Regions from separate parts of the Sporosarcina sp. AD_1 genome, predicted to be linked through region 2. Evidence: riboswitches for the same ligand, from Rfam matches in the RefSeq annotation. Region 2 holds a riboswitch; the other holds the start of a gene.
What was found. A riboswitch is a leader RNA that binds a small molecule or an ion and turns the genes downstream of it on or off. The one in region 2 is predicted to bind S-adenosylmethionine.

Region 1 (4,326 bases), on a different contig from region 2:
TCGTTAAGCTTATTCTTCTCGAGGAATTTTACGAGCGGTTCGGGAGTGGATACGAGCGGTTGCCGGAAGATACGAGTGGTTCGACGGCCGATACGAGCTGTTGCCGGAAGATACGAGTGGTTCGATTGCGGATACGAGCGGTTGCCAGAATATACGAGTGGTTCGGCAGCCGATACGAGCGGTTGCCAGAAAATATGAGTGGTTCGACGGCCGATACGAGCGGTTGCCGGAAGATACGAGTGGTTCGACGGCCGATACGAGCGGTTCGACCGTTTAATCTAAACGCGGGAAATTTTTATGTCTTTGCCTGCACCAGGTCGCGCTGCATGCCTTTGACCAATCAAGAAAATTGATCGGATCGTTGAGCTTATTCTTCTCGAGGAATTTTACGAGCGGTTCGACCGCGGATACGAGTGGTTCGGCGGCCGATACGAGCGGTTCGACCGTTTAATCTAAACGCGGGAAATTCCATGTCTTTGCCTGCACCAGGTCGCGCTGCATGCCTTTGACCAATCAAGAAAAATGCTCGGATCGTTGAGCTTATTCTTCTCGAGGAATTTTACGAGCGGTTTGGGAGTGGATACGAGTGGTTCGATGGCGGATACGAGCGGTTGCTGAAATATACGAGTGGTTCGACCGCAGATACGAGCACTCCAACGTTCAATCTAGCACCTCTTAAAACTGACGATTTCTATGTTACTGGGGAAAACACTTATAATGAAGCATTTGTAAATAAAGCAGGACGAAATCATAACCTGTTTGTTAAGATGAAACTAATCATAAATAAATCTTTACTAACGCATATGGATTAGGCTACTTCTGATCCACCATGCTACTGCAAATAAACATCGGAAAAGGTGAAATCATATTAAAAAGTATAAGCAAGGACTCATCATTTCGCTTATTTTTCTAATCATACTCTTTATTATAGATCGGAGCCTATACAGTGGAGTCATGTCGTTAAAAATGCCGATTGTTTTATTAGGACTTCATGTTATTGTTTACCATCAGCTAATTCCGAATAAGAGGCTCACACGTTATTTCATTTATATTGGTATAATTATTTTATCTGTTTTCCTTTCTTTACCATCGTTAACTTATAAACAAGCAAAAGAAAAAGTCTTAAACAATCATACTATGACCATCGTGGATACGGGTACCGTTCAAGTGGAGTCTAGTTGGAATCCTTTTGCTCCAGATCGTGCTTACTATTTTAAAGGAAAGAATGCAAGCTCCGAAGAGATTACGCTAATGGTTGTCCCTGATACAGGTAAAGTTCTGGTAATCAATTATTAATTAGCGCCAAGAAAGAAATTAAAGTGGCTTTTCGTATGATTGCAGATCAATACCCTTGTATTAAGTACTCCACTCTCCCTTCAATAGCAAAACGAAAACAGATACCCTTTATTTTGGATATGGATGGATTCCTGCCCTCCAACCCATTGTAAGGGATTTTTTTAATCCCCAAATTCCCCTTCATCTCACGCCCTCTTCCAATCAAAAAAACAGGAGAAGAAAAACATAACGTTTTTCTTCTCCTGTTTCATTATTACCCGACAACGATGCCGGATTTCTCTTTCAAAGCGGCTGCTTTGTCGGTTTGTTCCCAAGGAAGCTCGACATCTGTGCGGCCAAAGTGACCGTATGCAGCAGTTTGTTTGTAGATCGGTCTGCGAAGATCAAGCATTTTGATGATGCCGGCAGGACGGAGATCAAACAGCTCACGCACCATTTCGACTAGCTTGCTTTCTTCGACTTTTCCAGTTCCGAATGTGTCGATGGAAATGGAAACGGGTTTCGCAACACCGATTGCGTACGCCAGCTGTACTTCACAACGGGAAGCGAGTCCAGCAGCTACGATATTTTTCGCTACGTAGCGTGCCGCATAGGATGCGGAACGGTCTACTTTTGTCGCGTCCTTACCGGAGAATGCACCGCCGCCGTGACGAGCGTAGCCGCCATACGTATCAACGATAATTTTCCGGCCTGTCAATCCTGCATCCCCTTGTGGTCCGCCGATAACGAAACGACCGGATGGGTTAATGAAGTATTTGGTTTCTTCATCTAATAATTCAGCAGGGACGACTGCATCAATCACGTGTTCTTTAATGTCACGTTTGATTTGATCTAACGTTGTGTCCGGGTGATGCTGTGTCGAGATGACAATGGTATCGACACGGACCGGTTGGTTGTTTTCATCATATTCGATCGTTACTTGCGTTTTTCCATCCGGACGTAAATAAGAAAGGATGTCTTCTTTGCGAACTTGCGCTAAGCGTCGGGATAATTTATGCGCCAAGCTAATTGGCAAAGGCATTAATTCCGGAGTTTCATCACATGCGTATCCGAACATCAAGCCCTGATCCCCTGCACCGATGGCTTCCAATTCTTTATCGGTCATCGTTCCTTCTCTTGCTTCGAGCGCCTGATCCACACTCGCTGCGATGTCCGGTGATTGTTCATCAATGGAAGTCAAAACAGAAGAGGTTTCCCAGTCGAATCCGAATTTCGCGCGGGTGTACCCGATTTCCTTTACTGTGTCCCGAACGACCTTCGGAATATCAACGTACGTTGTCGTTGTAATTTCACCTATAACAAGTACGAGACCTGTTGTGATAGTTGTTTCACACGCAACGCGTGCATTTGGGTCTTCCTCTAAAATTGCATCCAAAATGGCGTCAGAGATCTGATCGCACATTTTATCCGGATGTCCTTCTGTTACCGATTCCGATGTGAACAGTCGGCGATTTGTCAATGTAATTTCCTCCTTAACGGCTTGCTCATATTGATACGGTACTCTATATGTCCCAGTAGTTCCACGCCTGAAGAGAGTCGACGTCAACATACACAAGGATTAAGGGCCAGACAATATAAAAAGCCTTCCACTCACGTAAATATACATGAGGAAAGGCATTATTTCAAAAGCAGCACCTTTCACTCTTATCGTCCAAGGATTCAACCTTGCTCCAGGTTTGGCACCTTTTCGCAGTGTATGCGCAGGTTGCCGGGCTTCATAGGGCCTGTCCCTCCGCCAGCTCGGGATAAGAGTATCCGTTCATGATATAATGCTACGAAAAACTCGCGCTTTTGTCAAATCATTTTAATGAGAAACACTTGAGTTTTTAATTAGTATAGATTATTATTCTTAATGTGTTATACTAATTACGAAAATAAGGATACCCATTGAGTTGGGACTATATGTAAAGGACGGTACGTAAACTATGATTTCAGCGAAAATCGAAAACGGACTTAAAGAACTTCTTGCAGGCAACAATGTTACAATCCAGCCATCCGTCGCGGAATTGGTTGAAAAGGCGACAGCTCGCGGAGAAGCACAACTTTCAGCAGACGGTGCACTCGCTGCACGCACTGGAAAGTATACGGGCCGTTCACCTGGAGACAAATTCATTGTTGAAGAACCTTCCACTAAAGATAAAATCGACTGGGGCAAAGTGAACCGTCCGATTTCTGCGGACATCTTTGATTCACTATACACGAAAGTGATCAATCATTTAAAGCAAAAAGATGAATTATTTGTTTTCAAAGGCTTTGCAGGTGCTGATAAAGACTCCCAGCTTTCCCTTCAGGTCATCAACGAATACGCGTGGCAAAACTTGTTTGTCCACCAATTATTCATCCGCCCGACTGAAGAAGAATTGAAAACGCATGAAGCACAATTCACGATCTTAGCTGCACCGTCTTTCAAAGCAGATCCAGCTGTTGATGGAACGAACTCCGAAACATTCATCATTGTTTCCTTTGAGCGCCGTATTGTGTTGATCGGCGGTACTGAATATGCTGGAGAAATGAAGAAATCGATTTTCTCTGTCATGAACTTCTTGCTTCCTGAACGCGGCATTTTACCGATGCACTGTTCTGCAAACGTTGGTGAAGAAGGCGATGTTGCTTTGTTCTTCGGCCTTTCAGGTACTGGAAAGACAACGTTGTCTGCAGATGCACAACGTAAATTGATCGGTGATGACGAGCACGGCTGGTCGGATAACGGCGTCTTCAATATTGAAGGTGGCTGCTATGCTAAATGTATCAACCTTTCGCCTGAAAAAGAACCGGAAATTTATGGTGCAATCCGTTTTGGTTCTGTCTTGGAGAACGTTGTCTTGGATGAAGAAACACGTGTTGCAGATTATGATGATAACTCCTTAACTGAAAACACTCGTGCCGCTTATCCGATTCAATATATCGATAACATCGTTACGCCATCAGTGGCTGGCCAGCCAAAAACAATCATCTTCTTGACTGCGGATGCATTTGGTGTGCTGCCTCCAATCTCCAAGTTGACGAAAGAGCAAGCGATGTATCATTTCC
Region 2 (4,326 bases):
TTAGAACATGGTTGGGATTAGAAATATAATAATTATAAGAGTATCAATTATCATCTAACATGTTCGGTTGATGAGGGAAAAACATACAGCATTTGAGGGCACAATTCGCATATGAATAGGTGTCCCTGTTTTGTTTTAATACAGTTAAAATGATTTATATAAATGATCTGGAATCGCAGCATAGGCATAAAATAATGAGATTTTACTAATTCACTTGTTAGAACCCATGCTAATTGGATATTGGAAAGAAAATATAAAAAAGAGTAGTATTCGACGTAATGTCTCGTAATTTTAAATGGAATTTCGATTTATTAAGGTTTATTTGCATTTGCTGATTCCGCTTTTCAAAAGTTGAATTATACATATTAAAAAGTCATAACTATATTTGGAAGGTGAGATTGCTTTGCTAGAATTAAGAAAAATTAATAGTGACAATTATGAAGAATGTTTAAACTTGCGTACAACTGATACAAGTATGGAATTTGTAGATTCTGTGGCGTATTCATTAGCCGAAGCGTGGGTATTTTATGAGGAGTCACGCCCTTTTGCAATCTGTGCTGATAATGTGATGGTAGGCTTTGTTTCAATGTCTATTGCTGATAATAACCCACAAATCATAAATTTTATGATAGATAGCCGTTTTCAAAAAAGAGGCTATGGAACATTAGCCGCTAGGCTTTGTATTGAATATCTGTGTAAAGAATTCAATGCACGTAGGATTTCCTTACCAGTTAATTTAGAAAATAAAACCGCACTAAAATTTTGGAGTAGCTTAGGCTTTGAGCAATCCGACAATATAGAAAATGGTTATCTTTATATGCGGTTGTACATAGCAGAAAAATCTGTCTGAGCATATGTTATGTTGAAAAAATGTTGTAACTAAACTGTCTCGATTGTTCTTTAAAAAGTGCTTTAGTTCAATTGGAGTTATAGAATATTATGCTAAAAAAGCGCCCACTTCTGAGCGCTTTTACTTGTTTTATATAGCTATTTCACTGTTGAAATACATGCTGATTAACCTGTTATTTTCGTTTTTAAGTTGTTAATTGCACTTCTCTCGCCATCCCCTAAACTGGTTAGATCAAGAGGACTTCTCCTTTTTCTTACTGAATGATGCACGGATGCGTGTTTCAGTTCCCGCACGAATTCGTTTTATATTTTCAGTATGCTTCCAAACAGCCATGATGAAAAGCAAGGCGGCAATCAGGATCGGCCAGTAGCCATCCAGCCAAATGGCCATTGCCATCAAGGTGACGTACAACATGAAGACACCAATGACGAGAATGTCCGTCAATAGTGCGACCGCAATGAAAAGGACAAGGCCTGCCAAACCGAATCGCCAATCGATGGCAAATAAAACCCCGATGACCGTTGCCGTCCCTTTTCCGCCGTTAAATTTCATGTAAAACGGAAAGTTATGCCCGAAAATGACAGCAGCTCCCACAGTGAAAAGAAGCAATGTGCTATATTCTGGATCTAGATTAAACTGGTTGGAAAGAAGGCGGACTGCTATGACAGCCAGAATTCCTTTTCCGATATCAATTATGGCAACGAGCGCCCCATATCGTTTTCCGAGAACGATGAGCGCGTTCGAAGCACCCGCATTTTTCACGCCGGTCTCTTTCAAGTTCACTCCAGAAATCCATTGCGCTACGACTGAACCATGCAAACAGCCGATGGCATATCCGATTATGGCAATACCGATGATCCAAAAGATCATAAAATTCCCCCATATTCAATATGGTTTTATCATACGATGTCTGAATGGACCGTTCAATGAATTTCTCAAAGATAGCCGAATGGTAGGGGAAAGAGTCGTTTCTTCAAATTTAATGTAAAAATAATTTATTGATGAAATAAAGAAAAGTCCCCGATGATACGAAACGTTCAGAACAATTTTTAATTTACCCCTTGACTTTGAAAATAGGAGTCTCTATACTGTTCAACAAGATGAAAAACTGAATCACCCATACTCTTATCAAGAGCGGCGGAGGGACTAGGCCCTGCGATGCCCGGCAACCGGCAAGTGACGAACTTGCAAAGGTGCTACTTCCTACAGAACGTGCGAACGGTCTGAAAGATAAGGGGAGGAATAAGCGAAAGCGTAACCCTCTTCTTAGCGAAAGGGGTTATTTTTTTATTCCTAAAAACCCCCAACGCCTCCGCACTGCATCACTCTGTTGCATTTTCGTCTTACACTACAACCACTGGAGGTAATTCTAATGACAAACAACCAACTTCAACCTGAAACTCTACTTTTGCATGGTGGCCAAAAGCCCGATCCTGTTACAGGGTCCTGCGCAGTGCCGATCCATCGCACCACTTCTTTTGTTTTCCGTGATACAGAACATGCCCAAAACCTATTTGCCCTTCAAGAGGCAGGGAATATTTATACACGCATTACGAACCCGACTGTTGCAGTTTTTGAAGAAAGAATTGCTTTGTTGGAAGGCGGAACGGCAGCAGTTGCCCTTTCTTCCGGTATGGCAGCAATTGCTTTCTCCATATTGAACATTGCAGGTGCCGGTGATGAAATCGTGGCAGCCAGCAACTTATACGGCGGTACGTATAACTTATTCGCAACAACTCTTCCTCGCTACGGAATTACAGTAAAATTCGTAGATGCTACCGATCCGGAGAATTTCCGTGCGGCGATCACTGACAAGACAAAAGCGCTGTTTGCTGAGACGATCGGCAATCCAAGCTTGCACGTTCTCGATATCGCGGCAGTGGCGAAGGTAGCTCATGAGAATGATATTCCATTATTGATCGATAGCACATTCGCTTCTCCGTATGGCGCAAACCCGATCGAACATGGAGCAGACGTGGTCATTCATTCGGCAACGAAATGGATTGGCGGACATGGCACAACAATCGGCGGAGTGGTCGTCGATGGTGGTAAATTCGACTGGACGAAAGGAAAGTTTCCTGGATTCACTGAGCCGGATGAAACATACCACGGCTTGCGCTACGGCATCGATACAGCGGGCGCGGCATTTGCTACAAAACTACGTGTCCAATTGCTACGTGACTTCGGTCCTTGCCTGGATCCAGACAGTGCCTTCAACTTCTTGCAAGGTTTAGAAACGCTTCACCTGCGCGTGACACGCCATAACGAAAATGCACGCAAAGTAGCGGAATTCTTGAAAAATCATCCTTCTGTTGAGTGGGTAACTTATGCAGGATCGGAAGACCATCCATCGCATGCCAACGCGAAAGTGTACTTAAAGAATGGATTCGGCTCTATCCTTGTATTCGGTATCAAAGGCGGACGTGAAGCAGGACGGAAGGTAATTGATGGTGTAAAGATCTGGTCGCACGTCGCTAATGTCGGGGATGCCAAATCATTGATCATCCATCCGGCATCGACAACACATCAGCAACTGTCTGCTGAAGATCTGAAGAATTCAGGTGTTACAGAAGAATTGATCCGTTTGTCTGTCGGCTTGGAATCCGCGGAAGATATTATCGCAGACCTCGCCCAAGCGATCGAAAAAGCAGTTCCTGTCGCTGTAGAAAAATGAAATAAAGTAATTGAAAGATAGATTTTTGATAGTAAATGGCAGAAAGACGACCTCATTTGGTGACTGCCGATTTGAAGTTAACACAGGGAGTATCTCATTTGAAACTTGCCGGTGTGTATATGCGGTTTAGGGGCCTCATTTGGCACTAGCCGGTGTGTATTTAGCGTAAGGAGTGTCCCATTTGTCACTTGCCGGTGTTGATTTGGTGTAAGGAGTGTCTCATTTGGCACTCGACGGAGAGGGTTTGGAATAAACAGTGTCTCATTTGGCACTCGACGTAATGGATTTAGCTCAAAGCGTGTGTTATTTGGCGCCCGCCGGTGAGGATTTGGCGCAAAGGCTGTGTTATTTGGCGCTAACCGGAATGAATTTGGCGTATGAGGTGTCTTATTTGGCGCCAACCGGAATGAATTTGGCATAAGGAGTGTCCCATTTGGCACTCGCCATAATGAATGTAGGGTAACGGAACGTCCCATTCGACGCCCGGTCGCATGAATGGGAGAAAAGGGTGTCTCATTTGACGGCCTTCGATAGGTTTGGAGAAATTGGCACCTCATTTGGTGCGAATTTTTCATTTTGTAGAGTCGTGTGAAAGGAAGTGGTCTTGTGCCATCCATTAAAGCGGCCATTCTTGGCTTTGGAACGGTAGGGGAAGGCATCTATCGTATATTGAAGGAGAAAAGGGAACAGATTCAAGAGCAGACGGGTTATACAATCGACATTGTCGCCATTTTGGTAAAGGACGCGACGAAAAAGCGTCTGGCGACACCAGGTGTTGTGATAACGGATGATATTCGCGATA

Region 1: linked by a shared signal. The riboswitch ahead of metK (methionine adenosyltransferase) and the one ahead of ACSW3C_RS14865 (O-acetylhomoserine aminocarboxypropyltransferase/cysteine synthase family protein) in region 2 are both predicted to bind S-adenosylmethionine.

Annotation. Positions count from the first base shown of each region.
Region 1 is NZ_JBPVIR010000008.1:14,900-19,225, reverse strand. It holds gene ACSW3C_RS15385 (hypothetical protein) at 1-198, shown strand, start outside; gene ACSW3C_RS15380 (hypothetical protein) at 967-1,296, shown strand; gene metK (methionine adenosyltransferase) at 1,550-2,755, opposite strand; SAM riboswitch class I at 2,938-3,048, opposite strand; gene pckA (phosphoenolpyruvate carboxykinase (ATP)) at 3,222-4,326, shown strand, end outside.
Region 2 is NZ_JBPVIR010000007.1:135,393-139,718, forward strand. It holds gene ACSW3C_RS14850 (SMI1/KNR4 family protein) at 1-29, shown strand, start outside; gene ACSW3C_RS14855 (GNAT family N-acetyltransferase) at 404-850, shown strand; gene ACSW3C_RS14860 (glycerol-3-phosphate acyltransferase) at 1,082-1,720, opposite strand; SAM riboswitch class I at 1,973-2,087, shown strand; gene ACSW3C_RS14865 (O-acetylhomoserine aminocarboxypropyltransferase/cysteine synthase family protein) at 2,223-3,524, shown strand; gene ACSW3C_RS14870 (homoserine dehydrogenase) at 4,131-4,326, shown strand, end outside.